DNA from 4 places in the Virgibacillus tibetensis genome. Region 4 is predicted to be linked to each of the others. Evidence: riboswitches for the same ligand, from Rfam matches in the RefSeq annotation. Region 4 holds a riboswitch; each other region holds the start of a gene.
The links. Region 4 has a riboswitch for cyclic di-GMP ahead of QGM71_RS00325 (prepilin-type N-terminal cleavage/methylation domain-containing protein). Riboswitches for the same ligand answer to the same signal wherever they lie in the genome.
Positions count from the first base shown of each region.

Region 1 (4,540 bases), on a different contig from region 4:
TGTCTAATTTCCATATCATATCTCACCTTCGTTTTTTTAATGTATCGAAAAAAATGATAATGCTTTTTTAAATTTCAATTTTATTTATCATACAATGAAAGCTATCCATAGTAAATTAGCAAATGAAGGTGAATTTATGAGTATAGTAGCGTTTCTTTCTTATGTGATGGTTACATCAATTACTCCTGGTCCAAGTAACATTTTGATGATGAATGAAGCACGTAAATATGGTTTTGTGGGATCTTGGAAGTTTAGTAGCGGAATCTTAGCGGGATTTGCCGTGCTTGGAACAATCAGTGGAGTAGCTACAACAGGATTATACAATTGGATTCCTGTAGTAGAGCCATATTTTAAAATAGCTGGTGCAGTATATCTACTCTATTTGGCTTGGCAGGTGGGTCTACCAAAAAGTTCCAAAGATAATTTTAGTGACGTGAAATCTTCTTTTTTATCAGGTTTTATCATTCAAATCATAAATGTCAAAAGCATTTTGTTCTTGTTAACTGTGATGAGTGCTTTCATACTGCCGTTCAATAATTCTATTAAATCCATTGTTTTTTATTTAACATTAGCAATTTTCCTAGGTTGGTTAGCATTACTTCTGTGGTCAGGGTTTGGCTCGCTATTTAAAAAAGTTTTTGCGAAGCATGATAGGGCATTTCGGTTAATTATGTGCTTGTTATTGATTTATTCTGCGGTTACTATTTTTTTGTAAAAATCCAATAGCTTAACAATCATTCTTCTTCAACTTCTTAAAAATTGAAAAAGGGCTTCTATGAAAAAACGGAAATTTTAATAATTTATAAAGAAAAACTATCCTTATCCAATAGAATGGAATAAGGATAGTTTAAAAGGTTTTTAAGAGAGTTAACCTTACTGAACTCAGTCTAGTATATACGTTGTTCTTTTTAGATAAACATATTTACAAAAATAGCTGTAATAAATCTTGCCATAGTACCAGCGATAATGGCTTTGAAACTCAGAGATGAAATTTGTTTTTTCTTTGATGGTGCTATGGAACCAAGACCTACAATTAATTGTCCAATAGAAGATAGGTTCGCGAAGGCCGTATGTGCGAAAACGCACACAACTTCAAACTCTTACCTAAAGCTAACGGTTAGTTCAATAAGAGACAATGGATACAGAGGGAAATTAGATTATTTAGCAAAACCTTGGAAACATCGCATCTAATTGTTGTATACTTATCTACTTAGCAACTCTTTTGAAAAAGGCAAAATTATCGAAAGGTAATGACGCAAAATCACAGGTCTAAAGCATTAAGCAATGATGGCTGGATTACCGAAAGGAGAAACGAAAGCAATTGAAAAGAAAAGGTTTATACTACTTAATAATTATTTTATTTACGTTTTCCCCTGTTGTTATGGACACGATTTTATCTAATGAAGCGAATAGACATTTTCCAAGGACTTGGACGCTCTTTCTAATTCCGACTATCCTGATAGCTTATATGTATCCGAAATGGAAAGTAATTGTAGGAGCTAGCATCTTTTACACTGCTTTGAAGTTCACAACGGAGGTCGCTCAGAAAACTAGCACTGAGACATATGTGATGATAGAACTTACCACTGGTTCAGTTATTAATTGGTCCGTCGTTCTGTCTGTTGGATATTTCATGAATAAATCTTCCAAATTGTTAAATAAAGTAGAAGAATTAACGATTACAGATGCATTAACTGGAATTTATAATCGAAGGTATTTTGATTTTATTATGGAAAAGACAATTCCTTTTAGTAAAAAGAATAACACCCCTTTGATTTTTATGCTGTTAGATATAGACCATTTCAAGAAAGTTAACGATAATTTTGGTCATCAATGTGGTGATGAAGCACTTAAGCATATTTCAGATATTATTGGAAGCAATGTAAGAGACACAGATGCTTTTGTACGTTTTGGAGGCGAAGAATTTGCAGTTATTATGCCAAATACCGATGTTGATGAAGGACTAATAATAGCGGAACTTATACGTGAGGCTATAGAAAAATCGGGTTTCACTTATAACAATGAACGTATATATTTTACAATCAGCATTGGAGTATCTTCTTACAATGGAGAGGAAATAGAAGAATTTATCGAAAAGACCGACACCGCGTTATATAAAGCAAAAGAAAACGGTAGAAATCAGATAGCAATTTTTAATTGATAGGGCTTGGAACTAATAATTTTTATATTAAATAGTGGAGGTTTATATTTTAAAGTAAATCTCTACTTTTGTACTAACAGTATGGAAGTAACTGAATTACAAGATGATGGTGATCATAACTTTTTTGATTTTTACGACTTAGACAATAATAAATTGCAAGTTTGCTTTTGGAAGTATGTGAAACAACAAAGCACCTTTTATTAGTTACTTCAACTATATGATGCCAGAGGTAAATGATTGAGATCAAATCGGCTATAAGAGTTGAAACAAATAAGATTATAAATGATGGTCTTTTTCTTTTTTTAATTTCAGAAATTTGCAATTATAATTTTGGGCATTATGTTATTATTTGATTATAGATACTTAACTAAATCACAGCATTTATTCATGAAATACAGTAGGTAATTTGATGTTTTATAGAAATTATAATCCATACTTAAATAATCGAGTTATATAAGAGAGGGAGTTAATATGTTAATTAAGCCAAAAAAATTGCAGGCAGGAGATCGTGTTGCAACAGTAAGTCCTTCTTGGGGAGGAGCAGGAGAACCAGACCTTAGATGGAGGTATGAACAAGGTGTAAAAAGAATAGAGGGGATTTTTAGACTGGAAGTTACCCCTATGCCTAATAGTTTGAAAGGGGGAGACTATCTTTATAAAAATCCACAAGCTCGTGCTGAAGATTTGATGATGGCATTTAAGGATGAAAGTATAAAAGGAATCATTGCAAATATTGGTGGAGACGATAGCATTCGCTTACTTCCCTATATTGATTTTGACATTATACGTGAAAATCCGAAAGTTTTTATGGGGTACTCTGATGTGACCATTTCACATTTATTTTGTCATAAAGCTGGAATTTCTTCTTTTTATGGTCCAGCAATCTTAACCGATTTTGCTGAAAACGTGGAGATGGATCCATATACGATTGATATGGTGAATCGAACGCTCTTTTCTAATGAGACTATTGGTGAAATTCAACCAGCTAATGAATGGACAAGTGAGCGTTTAGAATGGGTAGAAGAGAATAAGAACATTCGACGGACGATGCGGAAAAATTCAGGTTACGAGGTACTTCAGGGATCAGGTGTAACACGGGGACATTTGATTGGTGGTTGTATTGAAGTACTAGAGTTTGCAAAAGGAACAGAACTTTGGCCTGAGAAAATATTTTGGGAGAACAGCATAATTTTCTTTGAAACATCGGAAGAAAAACCAGATCCAAATCTTATTATGTATTGGCTACGAAATTATGCTGTGCAAGGCATTCTACAAAAAGCAAATGGAATCATTTTTGGTAAACCACAAGATGAGAAGTATTACGATGAATATAAAGAAGAAATTCAAAAAGTAATGAAGGAATTTAATTTGGAGGATTTGCCGATTCTTTATAACTTGAATTTTGGCCATACCGAACCGAAATCTATATTATCATATGGTGCAATGGCTGAAATTAATTGTGAAAAGAAGACTTTCAAGATTCTAGAAAGTGGAGTTGAATAAATTTCGAAAAGGAAAATGGATAAATGCTTATTACATGATATGGTGGAATAATTGAAGATAAAATACATATCAAAGGAGTGGGAGTAATAATAAAAGGATTATACGAGGCACATTTACCTGTAAAAAATTTAGAAGTGTCAATTAAATTTTACCAAAAATTAGGTTTAAAGTTTGCTTGGCGTGATGAAGACACTGCATTCTTTTGGATAGAAGAAAATAAAAGTTGGTTAGGATTGTGGGAAGGAAAGGAGTATCAGACTTCATATCACCCATCTTTAAGACATATTGCTTTTCGAGTTACTTACGAGGATTTAAAAAAGTCTATAAAATGGCTTGAATCCATCCAAGTTGAAGCTGTAACGTTTGGAAGTAGAACATCGATTGAGCCATTTGTAAGACCACATCAGGGAAATGCTTCTGTCTATTTTGATGACCCAGATGGAAATAGTTTAGAATTGATGTGTTATATTGAAGTTCCTAATGAATTAAAACATTATACTGAAAAGTTGTCATTTGAAGATTGGGAAGAGTTACTAGTAAATAGTATATTGAGATAAAAAGAAGCAACAGTAAGGATATTACTTTTTCAACAAACTGGTGGAACCAAAAAGAAGGTTAGGATGGTATTAAAGCTATTCTGATACATTAACCTAATTTATTAAAGGAAAAGTTATACCGCTAGCCATGTTGTTAAAGGGTTATCCATTAATCATATTGTTATACAACATAATAAGGAATCTTGAGTTAAAATTTCGCTTTTAATAAAAAAATGTCAGTGGTATGAACGATATTATTGCCTCTTTTGGGCATATTACCATTTGAGGTGATAATCGTGAGTAAGAAAAAAGAACAAGATCCAAAAAGAATCAATGTGGA
Region 1 is NZ_JARZFX010000008.1:3,318-7,857, forward strand. It holds gene QGM71_RS14515 (LysR family transcriptional regulator) at 1-14, opposite strand, end outside; gene QGM71_RS14520 (LysE family transporter) at 137-715, shown strand; gene QGM71_RS14525 (nucleoside transporter C-terminal domain-containing protein) at 909-1,088, opposite strand; cyclic di-GMP riboswitch class I at 1,221-1,304, shown strand; gene QGM71_RS14530 (GGDEF domain-containing protein) at 1,322-2,161, shown strand; gene QGM71_RS14535 (S66 family peptidase) at 2,633-3,664, shown strand; gene QGM71_RS14540 (VOC family protein) at 3,751-4,221, shown strand; gene QGM71_RS14545 (hypothetical protein) at 4,497-4,540, shown strand, end outside.
Region 1: another riboswitch for cyclic di-GMP. It lies ahead of QGM71_RS14530 (GGDEF domain-containing protein); the one in region 4 lies ahead of QGM71_RS00325 (prepilin-type N-terminal cleavage/methylation domain-containing protein).

Region 2 (4,540 bases), on a different contig from region 4:
TACATTATAAAATACCTCATTTAAAAGGATGTGGCTCCATGACAAGAAAGAAAATTTATATGCTTATTTTTTTAGTGATATACACATCGATAATTTCCTTGTATATATTAAACAGTCATGACGAAAAGACCTTGCTTTTTACATTTTTATTAGCATTGTTTCCAGTTATTATGTATATGGTTGCATATATAAAACTATTTTCAGCAACGTTTTTCTTTATACTATTTTATTTAATGTTGTTTTTTGTGCAGCCCATATACAACCTTTTGATAGAGTATCACTATTATCAATACAGTTTTGAATCATTGAAAACTTTAACATTAATGTCAGTATTAGGGATTTTACTTTTTTGCATAGGTAATTGTGTCTTAGTCGGAAAGGAAATCAAACTAAAAAAAATATACTTAGAAAAAGTAGCAGTTCGAAAAGTTATTATTTTAATAGGGGTTGTTACATTTGTAAGTGTTATTTTTTGTTTTATAGATGCTGGAACACTAAATATAATGAATTTAAGTCGTTTAGAACTTAAAAACCCCAGCATTTTTCGGCTACTGGCTACTTATGGTTTTTATATGACATCAATTTTGTTTTTCTTAGTATTCTTTACTGTAAAAGCAAGGCAACATTCTAACGTTCTAAAGTGGATATTAATTTTCATTTTGTTGGAAACCCTAATATTTATGCTCTTTAGAACGAGGTCATTGCTAGTTGTTCATTCAGCTTCGGTTTTAGTTGGATATTACTATAGTGGATTATATGGATACAATAAATATAAAAATTACTTGTCACCTAAAATCATTACTTTATTTTTAGGTGTCTTAGTTTTCCTTCTTGCGATAACTTCAAGGTTTTTTCGAGGTTTTTTACAACCTGGCCAAAACATTGAAAGTTTCGACTTTGATTTAAAGTTATTTTTAGAATCATCTATAATGTCTGGAGATATAGGTTATTCGACAAGAGTTTTGGATGTAATTAATTACGTTCCTTTATATAACGACTTTTTAAATGGTCAATCTTACTATAGGTTATTATTTTCTGTTATCCCAAGATCAATATGGAGGGATAAACCTGAAAACACACAACAAATTGTGGCTAGTTGGTTAGAACCTGATATAGAAGGGATGTCCGTACCTCCAGGTATAATAGGAGATGCTTATATTAACTTTGGTTTAGTTGGCTTAGTAATCCTGATTTTGTTTGGATTTTTCTTCGCTATCTTGGACAAAAAACTATCAATTAAGCATTTTATGTTGTGGGCAGTAAGTGCAACTTGGATATTCCATCTTGTAAGAGGTGGTTTCACAAACCCATTAATAATATTTGCTATGTTGTTTATTGTAATAAACTTTATAAACTATAAATTCTTCAATAATAGTACAGTTCGAAACAAAAAGAATTTATTCAAAAAGAAGTTTGTTTAATATTAAACTGCGAGGAAATGGGGAACTTCTCCGTATAGTAATCTACCTTTTTCGGACCAACATAATGGCGTACTAACTCCTCATCGGACAGTTGTTCGTTTGGAGAAAAGGCCTGGAAAGTAGATTCCAGCTGAACAACATCCTGCGCTTTTTTATGTACTACTTGCTGTTGCGTATTACTTTCCTTTGCTACGTTAGATTCTAGTTTCCGCATAAATGACAGAATCTAGCCCCTTCACCTTGTTTTGTTCCACAGTTTGTACAATACAAAAGATCACCCCCATGTTTTGTGTTTGTTGGTACTATTTTACTATCGCATGATTTTTGGAGGGTGGGCCATGGTACAGGCATCGCAGTCCACAATGCTTTCAGACTCACACCATATGCAATCTCGAAATTTTTAAAAATTAGTAATAAATGATATAATAGACCTACCGAATTAAGGGCAAACCAGTACGAAAGTCTGGGACGCAAAACCATAGGCCTAACGTTCATTTGAACTAAGGTAGCTAGGATGCCGGTTGTATAGGGACTTACTCTAGGCTTTTTCGGTTAAACAAGTCTTTTTTTGTTGTTTATACTTTTTGGGGTAGGTGGGTCTCTTATGAGTATTAATGAAAGAAATGCTATGGGGATATTTTCGGTAGTGCAAAGTATTCTTTATTTTCTTGTGGTGATTTATTTTTGGGGTAGTTCTCATGCCTGGTGGCTAACTTTTCTATTTCTTGTAATTATGATATTACCTGCTATTCTAGTAAAACTTCCTAATAATCTTCTTTTGATTTTAGTTATTAGTGTTATTCATTTAAGCGTTATCTTTCTTATCATCGCTCATTCTGGTCATACAGAAAGCCCTTTCTATCCTATGTACTATTTACCAATTATTACTACGTTCGCTACAAGTGTGAAAAGATTTAAAAAGCGTAGTATCATGTTGATATCAATATTAGCTTCTGTATTTACATTTTTGCATGTTGCATTTACAAAGGATCCAGAACTATTAGTTTGGTTGCAAGGTTGTGTTAACTCCGTTAGTTACTTTGTACTAGGGTTTGGGGTTTTATTTTATCAAATGCAACTTAGAAAAACTATCAGTGAATCAAAAACAGATTACCTAACTGGTTTGTACAATAAACAATCCGGAGAAAAACTTCTGCTAGAGGAAATAAAGAAAGCAAAGGCTATTGATTATTCAGTAACAGTTGCATTTTGTGATCTAGATAATTTTAAAAGTATAAACGATACATATGGTCACTTATTAGGTGATAGTATGTTAAAGCAAGCTGCATCTATTATAAGAGAGAGCGTACCAGGTGATGCTTCGGTTGTTCGATGGGGTGGAGAAGAATTCCTCTTAGTATTAAGAAAAGTAGAAAAGCAAGAGGGGATCAAGGTTATGGAAAGAATTCGCAAAAATATAGAATCGCATCAGTTTTCATATCATGGTAAAACGATCGCTTTAACGATAAGTGGGGGGATTGTGGAGGTGGAGGATTACGATCATAACATCCTCAATGTACTAGATGAAGCTGACAAACGTCTGTATATTGCAAAAAACACAGGGAAAAATAGAATTATATCCTAAGCTTATACTATGTACTTCGTCGAGTCCCAGTGGAGTGTCAAGTCCCCACCGCTTTAAAGCTTTATAGTGCAGACGTGAGTGAGGCGGATTTTTTTAATAGACTTATAGTAACTGTTGGATAATTTGCGTTCTATGTGAAAACCAAAGTGGTATTAGTCCCCATAATTTTACAATTTTTTCTTTGAAGGGGAATATCCATTTTACTTTGCGTTAGTAATAAATGCATCCCCATTAATTTACCCATTTAATAACTCATTTTGGTAGAAAACCTTAGGGATCACAATGAATTTAAAGTATTAGATAGGGGTAAGCTCTCACCTATGAATAATGCTAGATTTTTTGATTCTAAAAATGTATTGCGCATTCCTGTTGATGATGTTAAGTATATTAATTATGGAATATGTATGAGTTTATTAATAGAAAAAGGTTATTTATAGTTATCGGGAAATAACTATGTAAGCTATTAGAATTGTTAGTATGGTTTTAAAAGTTTTTTTATTGTAAAATATATAATTAAAATCATTATAGATAAGATGTTAAGCCATGGGAGGCACTTTAAATTATAGAAAAAAGGTAAACCACTTAAAAATCTGATTATTAAGTATTGACTATTAATAATGAATAATATAATATGTTTTACAAAAGAAAGTCCATCTAAACGATTAAATCTAAACGATTAAATCAAAGGAGAGTATGAAATGAGTTCAGTGAAGAGAAAGGGGGAACGAGTAACCCTTAAAGAAGTAGCAAAACACGCTGGTGTTTCAACGGCTACAGTTTCTTATGTTATCAATAATACACGTTATGTTAGCGATAAGTTAAAATCCTCTGTTTTAAACGCTGTAGATGAACTAGGATACAGTCCCAATAATATTGCTAGAAGTTTACGTTCTAATCAAACATATACGATTGGATTAATAGTTTCTAATGTAGAAAATCCATTCTATACAGAAATTGCAAGAGCCATTGAAGAAAAAGCATATTCAGAAGGGTATAGTGTAATTATTTGTAATAGTGAGGATGACATTTTAAAGGAAACAAATTATTTAAAATTGCTACAATCTAAACGATTAGATGGAATTATTTTAGCTCCTGCTCCAGGGGAAAATGAACATTTATATTATGTTTTACAAGAGAATTCAATGCCTATTGTATTGCTTAACAGAAAGTTAGATGTTGAGGGTATACCTATAATAAAGATTAACAATAGACATAGCGCGGAAAGATGTGTTAACCATCTTATTGAAACTCATGGATATAGAGATATTGGTGCAGTAATTGGCTCGGTTGAAACGTTATTAAGTAAGGATAGGTATGATGGTTTCGTTCATGCATTGAATAGTTTTGGACTTCCGGTTCGGAATGAATGGATCATCCACGGAAATTCATCATTTGCAGGTGGTTATAAAGCATTAAAACATTTAATGGGAAAAGATAAGAGGCCAGAGGCAATTTTTATTGGAGGTTCATTAATGTATTTGGGCGTGTTAAGTGCGTTGAAGGAGTTGCATCTTAAATGTCCAGAAGATATTGC
Region 2 is NZ_JARZFX010000002.1:632,891-637,430, reverse strand. It holds gene QGM71_RS07765 (O-antigen polymerase) at 39-1,421, shown strand; gene QGM71_RS07760 (hypothetical protein) at 1,402-1,635, opposite strand; cyclic di-GMP riboswitch class I at 1,856-1,943, shown strand; gene QGM71_RS07755 (GGDEF domain-containing protein) at 2,026-3,006, shown strand; gene QGM71_RS07750 (LacI family DNA-binding transcriptional regulator) at 3,705-4,540, shown strand, end outside.
Region 2: another riboswitch for cyclic di-GMP. It lies ahead of QGM71_RS07755 (GGDEF domain-containing protein); the one in region 4 lies ahead of QGM71_RS00325 (prepilin-type N-terminal cleavage/methylation domain-containing protein).

Region 3 (4,540 bases), on a different contig from region 4:
TTCTGACCTCATCAGCTACTACGGCGAAACCTCGTCCATTTTCTCCGGCTCGTGCCGCTTCGATGGCTGCATTTAATGCCAGCAGATTGGTTTGGCTCGCAATATCGGCAATTTTCGTTACGATTTCATTTATGTTTGTTGATTTATCGTCCAGGGATTGGATAGCTTCTACAACTCGACTTGTCATTTCGCCAGTGTCCTCGGACTGTTTTCGAAGACCTATTACTGTCTCTGTCCCTTTTTCCGAAAACTCATTCATTACCTTTGATTCTTCAAAAATTCTCGTATTATAGTCTTCTACCTGCCTAATATAGGTTGATAAATGTTCGACTGCTACAGCATTTTTCTCCATCAATTCGGATTGATCGCCTGCACCACTAGCTATTTGCTCCATGGTAGTTGCTACTTCATTGGATGATGCAGTATTCTCTTCTGCACTGGCAACTAGTGTCTGGGATGCTTCTGAAACATGGAACGAAACGCCTTTTATTTTTACCATCATCTGCTGGATTTGCTGGAGCATTTTGTCAAAGCTGCTGGACAGCTGTCCAATCTCGTTTGTCGAGTTGATATTGGCCATCGCTAATAGATTGCCGTTCTCAACTTCCTGCATCGTGTCCTGCAGTACTTTAATTGGCTTAGTAATTCTTCTTGTGATAAAAAACGCAATAATAACAGCCAGAACGATAATTATTCCAAGTGTTACTAAGATGGGCAAGAGGGTTTGTGTAGCAATACTTTGAAACTCGCTTTCATATACAGTCTCAGCCAGTACCCAACCGGTAATCCCATTTGTAGCGTAGCCAAGTATTTTCTTCTCGTCAGACTCTGTGTATTCAATTACACCGTTTTCTCCACTTGACTGAACCTTTTCATAAAAAACTTCCTCTACTGCACTTTCACCGAGCAGCTCTTCATCAGGATGGGAAACATAATTCCCGTCTGGACTGATAATCATCGTATAGCCTGTTTCACTCGAACTCATTTTATTCGTAATGTCCAATAATGTATCAACGAGAATATCGGCACCATTCGCTCCAATTAGCGTGCCATTCGCAGAGTAAATAGCCTGTGTTGCTGTAATTACCATGTTTCCTGTTGCAATATCTACATATGGTTCTGTCCAGACTACTCCGCCGTCAGCTTCTATCGCTTCTGTGTACCAACCCCTGGTAGTCCCGTCAAAATCGCCTAAATCTGCATCAGGGTAGATGGTTGTATGCCCGTCTGTACTGTCAACTGTATAAACATTGATAATGTCCTCATCTGCATTGACTGTAGCACCGAAGTAGTCCATCAGTTCGTTATAGTCTTCATCTCTATCAAAATCTAAAATAATGTCACTTTGTGAGAAACGATTTAGTACATTTGCTTTATTCGTAAAAAAAGTATCGAATGTATTATTTAAACTCTCCATCTGCATCTCGATGCTATTTGCCTTTTCATTGATAAGTGTGCTCTTACTGATGGTGTAATTGGTAATAGCAATAATGGCACCCGCAATGATGATCAATGTCAGAAAAGGAATGAGAATTTGATTTTGCAGTTTGCTTGACCGCCGTGGAGCTTGTGATTTGTTGGTGGAAGTAGACATTTTACTTTTCATTAATACCCTTCTTTCCTTATATAGTTGACTTAAATCATTTACTTAAAATTACAAACTATCACTCTATTTATATTATCGTCAGAGTTGTAAAAAAGTGAAGTGTCGAATAGTTCATTTATCCTATTTTTAGTTAACCAAAAACGATCACGTTGTGGTGACCGTTTATTTTTAGTTGCTGTATTGTTAAATTTGAATCTTTCCGTATTATTAATCCTATTGTTAAATTATCGTTTATTACCGGTTACAGAAAGAGTACATAGGATTGTAACAGTGAATGGACTTCAGTTTCTGTGTTATAAATTACGCTCCTCTTTGACTGTATTTTTAAAAACATAGAATAAATAATACAAAATTAAGTATTGGAATAAAATTTACACATTTTAGCCAAAGTTTCGATTAAATTTTTTTGAATTAGTCCTTCATAAATCTAAAAAATAACCGATAAATAGAGTAGTAGTTTATATCTATTTCTTTTTAACTTAATCCAAATAGAAAAAGGCAAACCATCTGAAAGGGTGGGACGCAAAACGAAGGGTCTACGGTCGTCTGACTAGGATCGCCTTGGTTACCACTGTAGATTTTTATATAAGAATCTTTTTGGCTGTTTCTAAGTTGAAATAGTCTTTTTTAGTAGGATTAATCATTTAATTATGGGGGTTGCAAGATGGACAAGACATCGTATATTGGTATTATATTAGGCTTGGTTGCTATAGGGGTCGGAATGACTTTGAAGGGTGTGGAAATGGTCGCAATAGTTAATCCCGGTGCGATATTAATTATTTTCCTGGGAACGATTGCTTCCGTTTTAATCGCATTTCCTATTAGTACAATTAAGAAAATACCAGCGCTATTCAAAATTATTTTTACAGAAAAAAAGTATACAGCAATTAAGGATTTGATTGATCTTTTTACACAGCTGGCAGAGCAGACACGTAAAGAGGGGATTCTTTCATTGGAAAAACAGATGAATGAGATTGAGGACCCGTTCTTAGAATCAGGATTACAGCTGACGATTGATGGGCAAACACCTGAGTTCATACGAGAGGTCATGCTGGAAAAAGTGGACGCAATGGATAGACGTCATCAGGAAGGTGCAGCCGTATTTACCCAAGCAGGAACCTATGCACCAACACTGGGTGTTCTGGGAGCTGTTATTGGGCTGATCGCCGCACTCGGAAATATGGAGGACATGGCAATCTTAGGGTCTGCGATATCGGCTGCGTTTATTGCTACGTTATTAGGTATCTTCTCTGGGTATATGTTATGGCATCCGTTCGCTAACAAGTTGAGGCAGAAATCAAAGAAAGAAATACAAATTAAAGAAATTATGATTGAAGGGGTTCTGTCCATTACAACTGGTGACTCTGCGATGGTCGTTCGGGATAAATTAGGCTCTTACCTGACGACAAAAGAGTTAAACGAGATGAAGGAGGATCGGGATGCGTCGTAAAAGAAAGCAGGATGATAGTCACATTGATGAGTCCTGGTTGATTCCTTATGCAGACTTACTAACTCTGTTACTGGCTTTGTTTATTGTGTTATTCGCAATGAGTGATTTGGACGCACAGAAGTATAAGGAGCTATCCCTTATTTTTCAAAGTGAATTTGGTTCAGGATCAAGTATATTAGATGAAAGCAGCGATCCTATTGAAATTCCGGAAAGTACCAATCAGGATACAGAAGAAGAGGAAGAAAAAGATGAAGAAACGGAAGTAGAAAAAGAAAAAGAAGAGAATGAAGCACGGGAATTACTCCACCTTCAGGAGCTGCGGGACAGAATAAATAACTATATTGCAACGAATGAATTGACGGATGTATTAGGAACAGAATTATTGGATGAAGGGCTATTAATAACAATTGTTAATGATATAACATTTGATTCTGGTAGTGCCGAAGTAAAAAGCGAGGGACAGAAAATCGCTAAGGAAGTTTCTAATTTCCTGTATACTGACCCGCCACATCAAATTGTGATCAGCGGACACGCGGATGACCGGCCAATGAGTAATGCAGATTTTGCTTCCAACTGGGAGTTGAGTGTCATTCGGGCAGTGAACTTTATGCATCTGATTTTAGAAAATGAAAAACTGGTTGCAGACCGTTTCAGTGCAAAAGGATATGGAGAAAATCACCCTATTGTACCGAACACAACGGAAGAAAATCGAGCAAAGAACAGAAGAGTGGAAGTGCTCATCCTGCCTAATTACGAAATTAATGTAGATGGCGAGAAGGATGATTAAGCCCGAGAAAATAAAGAGTTGGTGAGGCCTCCCCTGCCATTATAGGGGGTGCACTATGTTGTTAGGGTATGGGCAGGCAATACATACGAATGTGTGTTTGAAAGTATAGGATTGATTTAGGTCGGAGAGGAAGAATTGAATGGAAATGAATCAATATATTGACGTGTTTTTGGATGAAAGCAGGGAGCATTTACAGGCTGTAAACGATCATCTTCTTAAACTGGAGAAACAGCCGGGTGAACTAGCAATTGTAAATGAAATATTCCGATCGGCACATACACTTAAAGGGATGGCCGCAACGATGGGATTTGAAGATATCGCTTCTCTGACACATCAAATGGAAAATGTCCTGGACAAAATACGTAATAATGAATTGGCAGTTTCAACCGAGTTAATCGATATTGTATTTTTAGCGATTGAATATATGGAAGAAATGGTGAATGAAATCAGTGAAGGCAAGGATGGAAAGAAGGATGTATCAGAATTAATTCATCGATTGGAACAGATCGAAAAGGGATCTGTCTCTACAAGTGAAACTGTGGTGACACCAACAGAAAAAAAGGGTGTTGCTCCTATAGCGTTGGATGAGTACCAATTGACTGTTATCTCCCAGGCTGAAGAACAAGGGTTTCATTCTTATCACCTGACAGTAGAATTAACAGAGGATTGCATCTTGAAAGCTGCCCGTGCCTATATG
Region 3 is NZ_JARZFX010000002.1:61,673-66,212, reverse strand. It holds gene QGM71_RS05235 (methyl-accepting chemotaxis protein) at 1-1,606, opposite strand, end outside; cyclic di-GMP riboswitch class I at 2,094-2,179, shown strand; gene motA (flagellar motor stator protein MotA) at 2,271-3,056, shown strand; gene motB (flagellar motor protein MotB) at 3,046-3,843, shown strand; gene QGM71_RS05220 (chemotaxis protein CheA) at 3,983-4,540, shown strand, end outside.
Region 3: another riboswitch for cyclic di-GMP. It lies ahead of motA (flagellar motor stator protein MotA); the one in region 4 lies ahead of QGM71_RS00325 (prepilin-type N-terminal cleavage/methylation domain-containing protein).

Region 4 (4,540 bases):
ACAACACTGTTAAGTAGTGCATCAGATACATAGCCAAGTTCCAATAATGCAGCCACATACTCTGCTACTTTTTCAATGGCTTCAAATTCTGCCTCGATAACGAATTGGTCTGTAGTTGTTAAGTCATAATCGATCATTTGTCCCGGCGTTGGTAATAAGCCAATAACTTCACTGTACAATGCTACAGTAGGAAAGCTGGATTCTTCGATAATTGTCATGGCAGCTTGTACTTCTTTTAGATGTTGTTCTTCGGCATTCTTACTTTGATAATCTAATAGTAGACTTTCCATTTCAGCTATGGTTTCTTGTTCCATAGCAATTGACTTTATTGCGTTATTTTTTTGTACCATCAGGACACCGACAGCAGAAGCAAGCAGTAAGGCGAACACAATCCCGAATAGGAGTGGAGCTATATACTTATTTGGCTGTTTTTCAAGAAAATTAATTTCCGTATTCATGGTTGCTCCCCTTTTTACGATTCCTGTTTCAGTGCCAGACCAAGGACATCTATATATTTTATTGGCTGTTCTTCAGCTTGAAAGTGATACACTGGTATAGTTACTGCATCTGACAAACGCTTTTTGGCAGTCTCTAAAAATGGAGTATCTCCTGATAACAGCAATTGATTTATCTGCGCCTCACCTTTAGTAATAGAATAGTGATAAAAATCGATGATTCTATTGATTTCTATAATATATTCATCCACTATCCTGATCCTCAAGTCTTCACCTGTGTTTTCTTCTTCTGGTGAATCAATTTTCATATACCGGGAAAAAATTGCTTTATCTCGTTGAAAAGCAGTTAGCACTAGTGCATCCTGATTCCAGTGAATAAGCAAGACATGGTCTTTATCTTCCTTCTTCGATACGTAATAATAACGGTAGACAGATAATGACGTTAAATCAGCAGCTATAGGTTTAAGTCCTGCCGCTTCAAAAACCGCTTCAAAAGCCGTCAGTTTCTCTTTTGGATAAGCAAATATGAGAATATTTCTACTAGTTTCATCTGATTCCAAAAACTCAATCGCTATTGCTGGGTTGGCAAACGGTAAATAAAAGCTGTTACCAATCTGTGTTTTAATGTAGCCATCGGCTTCATCTTTGGATAAGGATACAGGGATTTTTAATTTCCTAATAACAACTGTATCGTCAGGAACACAGAAATAAAGTTTTTTTCGTTTCCACTTATATTTTTGAACAAGCTTGTTTAGAATTTCCAAAAGAATTGACCTGTTCTCAATCGTTCCATCCTTTATTACACCTGGCGGTAATACTACCTCACCATGTGTTACCACCCCATCTACCGAAGTATTCTTATGGTAGGTATAACGTAAAACTTTATTTGTAATTACAATGTTTACTCGTCCTTTATTAATAAGACCCATGCTGTCACCTGCTTATATTAGTAAATTAAAATACCAGATTAATAGAAAATCCCCGTAGAAATATGTAAGTAATGTTGCAACGACAATATATGGACCGAATGGAACAGGCTGCTTACGATCAATTACTTTAAATAGAAGTAATACTATACCAATTAGTGCTCCTATCATACAGGATAAGAAAAAAGCTAATAACAGCTTTTCCATTCCTAAAACAATACCCAGAATACCAAATAACTTCATATCACCTGCTCCCATTCCACCACGACTTACAAGAATGATTACCGCAATAATCAAGAGTCCTGTCAACGCTGCTGTTATTGATGACCACCAGGGATCTAATGGATTAATTACTCTTGCGGCTACTAATAATGGCAGGAAAAATAAAAGCACCTTATTTGGAATAAGCATATACATAATGTCTGAAACTAAAATAACCATGAGCATGGAAACAAGTAATAATGCTGTGAGTAATTCAAGATTCCAGCCTACTACAGAATAGCTTAAAGCAAACAGAAATCCTGTAAATAATTCAATCGCCGGATATATGTACGAAATATTCCCCTTACAATGGCGACATTTTGCTCCCTGGATGAGAAAAGACAGAAGGGGTATATTCTCATACCAAGTTAGTTGGTGCTTGCATTGTGGACAAATGGAACGATCATTAGCGAAGGCTATGTTTTTAGGCAGGCGCAACCCGACCACGTTGAAGAATGAACCGAAGATTAGGCCTAATAAGAAGAAAAGTATTATAAGTGAGATGTTCATTATTGTGGCTCCTTGTCTAGATCTATGAAACTATGTTATTGAAGAAAACGCCCTGCACATTATGTTGCAAGGGCGTTTAAATTTATTATTAAAACTTAATTTCCAGGTGTACGTCGATCTTCATATACAAATGATCCACCATTGTTTTCCACATAAACTATTTCTGTACCCGCAAATCCATCAGGGATAGAATCTAAAAATCCTTTCTCTTCTAATTCATTTAAAGTATATGTATCCTCTTGATTACCAGACACATAAGCCAATCTTGCTGCATTCTCAAACAAATCCATATTTGCTTCGTGAGCTTTACCTTCTGAATTACTAATTACTTTACCAATACTAGGTATAGCAATAGCCAAAATTATCCCCAAAATAGCAATTACTGCCAACAACTCAACCAACGTAAATCCTTTTTCCTTCTTCAAGATCATTTTCATGCGTTTTAACATAATTTCCCCGCCTCTCATAAACTATGTTTATTCTAAGTTAGTCGGTTGCACTACTTACTCCTGACCACCCAAGTGCCCACTTAAAGATAGTCATTCATCATATCCTACTTTATTCCTATTTAAATTATAACGTATTGCCAGACAAATATCTACAAAAATTCTACATATTTTCAAATAAAGAAAACATTGGAATAACTACCGCAGCAATGATGCTGCCAACGATCACCGTTAGAATAATAATCATAATTGGTTCTATTAATGTCTTAATTCTATTAGAGAGCTGCTCTACCTCTTCTTCATAGAATTCAGCAGCCTTCAACAGCATATGGTCTAAAGTCCCGGTTTTTTCACCGATTTGCATCATCTGTATTACCAACGCAGGAAAGGCCCAATGCCCCTTCATTGGTATTGTAATAGATTCCCCTTCCTCCAGCGACTTCCTGGATTGCAGTAAAACTTCTTGAATGACACGGTTTCCAACAACCTTTTCCGTAATCGCAACAGACTGTAAGATAGGTACAGAACTGTTTACTAATGTACTTAATGTTTGTGTCATACGAACTAGTGCCCCTTTATGAATAAGAACACCAAGAAATGGGAACTTCATTTTTATGCTATCTATTCTATAAACAAATGCTTCTTTCTGTAATAAGTACTTATAAATCATATAACCAAACAGTCCAACTATAAATAGAAGCCACCAGAAAGTACCAACCCAATTACTTAAATTCATAATAATTTGTGTATATGTCGGTATTTCCTCACCAAATGAGTTAAACATACCCACAAATTGTGGCACGATAAACACTAATAAAAACATACTGAGTAGTAAGGTTATAACTCCGACTACACTTGGATAAAGTAATGCGGAAACTACCTTTTGTTTATTTCGGTATTCCTTTTCGTAGTAATCAGCCATCTGATTCAGAATATCATCCAGCTTACCACTGGCCTCACCTGCGTTAATCATATTAACCAGCAGCGAAGGGAAAACCTTTGGATGACGCTCGGTAGCCTTTGATAGGGCTTGTCCCTGATCCAGCTGTTTATCAATATCTGTAAGGGCATTACGCAATGCATAGTTGTCGGTTTGCTGCGTCATTGTTTTTGTAGCATCAGAGATTGCTATCCCTGCATGAATCAATGTTGCATATTGCCTTAGAAATAGAACGAAGTCTTTATTTTTAACTTTTTTATTAAGGATAATATCTTTATTCCAGGGCTTTGTTTCATCAATATCAAAAATAATCAGCCCTTTTTTTTCAAGTTGCAACAATGCTGCCTTTTTTGAGTCTGCCTCTATTTTCCCTTTAATTTTTTGACCGGAAATTCGTTTCCCGCTGTATTGGTAATCCACTGGTTACGAACTCCCTTCCTGCATGAAAGGTGCAGCAGTTTCAAACTTGATTACATCTTCTTGAATCAATCGTTTTAGGTCCATTTCCATTGAATGCATTCCTTGATCCTTTGATGTTTGCAGCACGTTTTGGATTTGATGCAGCTTTTCATTACGAATTAGATTTTTAACGGCTGATGTATTAACAAGAACCTCTGTTGCTACGCGTCTTTCAAAATTGTCGTTCGTAATAAGCAGTCGTTGAGAGATAACTGCTTTTAAAATAGTAGATAACTGAATACGTATTTGTGCTTGCTGTTCTGCAGGAAATACATCAATAATCCGCTCGATCGTGGAAACTGCATCTGACGTATGAAGTGTTGCTAACACTAAATGGCCCGTCTCCGCAGCTGTGACTGCTGTTGCTATTGTTGCTAAATCACGCATTTCCCCAACTAAGATAACATCAGGATCTTGCCGCAAGCTTGCCCTGAGCCCATTCGCAAAACTATTCGTATCAAAACCGATTTCCCGCTGGTCAATAACCGATTGCTTATGGGCATGCATGTATTCAATTGGATCTTCTAATGTAATGATATGTTT
Region 4 is NZ_JARZFX010000001.1:62,535-67,074, reverse strand. It holds gene QGM71_RS00340 (hypothetical protein) at 1-458, opposite strand, end outside; gene pilM (type IV pilus biogenesis protein PilM) at 473-1,384, opposite strand; gene QGM71_RS00330 (prepilin peptidase) at 1,397-2,152, opposite strand; gene QGM71_RS00325 (prepilin-type N-terminal cleavage/methylation domain-containing protein) at 2,248-2,601, opposite strand; cyclic di-GMP riboswitch class II at 2,632-2,715, opposite strand; gene QGM71_RS00320 (type II secretion system F family protein) at 2,762-3,958, opposite strand; gene QGM71_RS00315 (type IV pilus twitching motility protein PilT) at 3,962-4,540, opposite strand, start outside.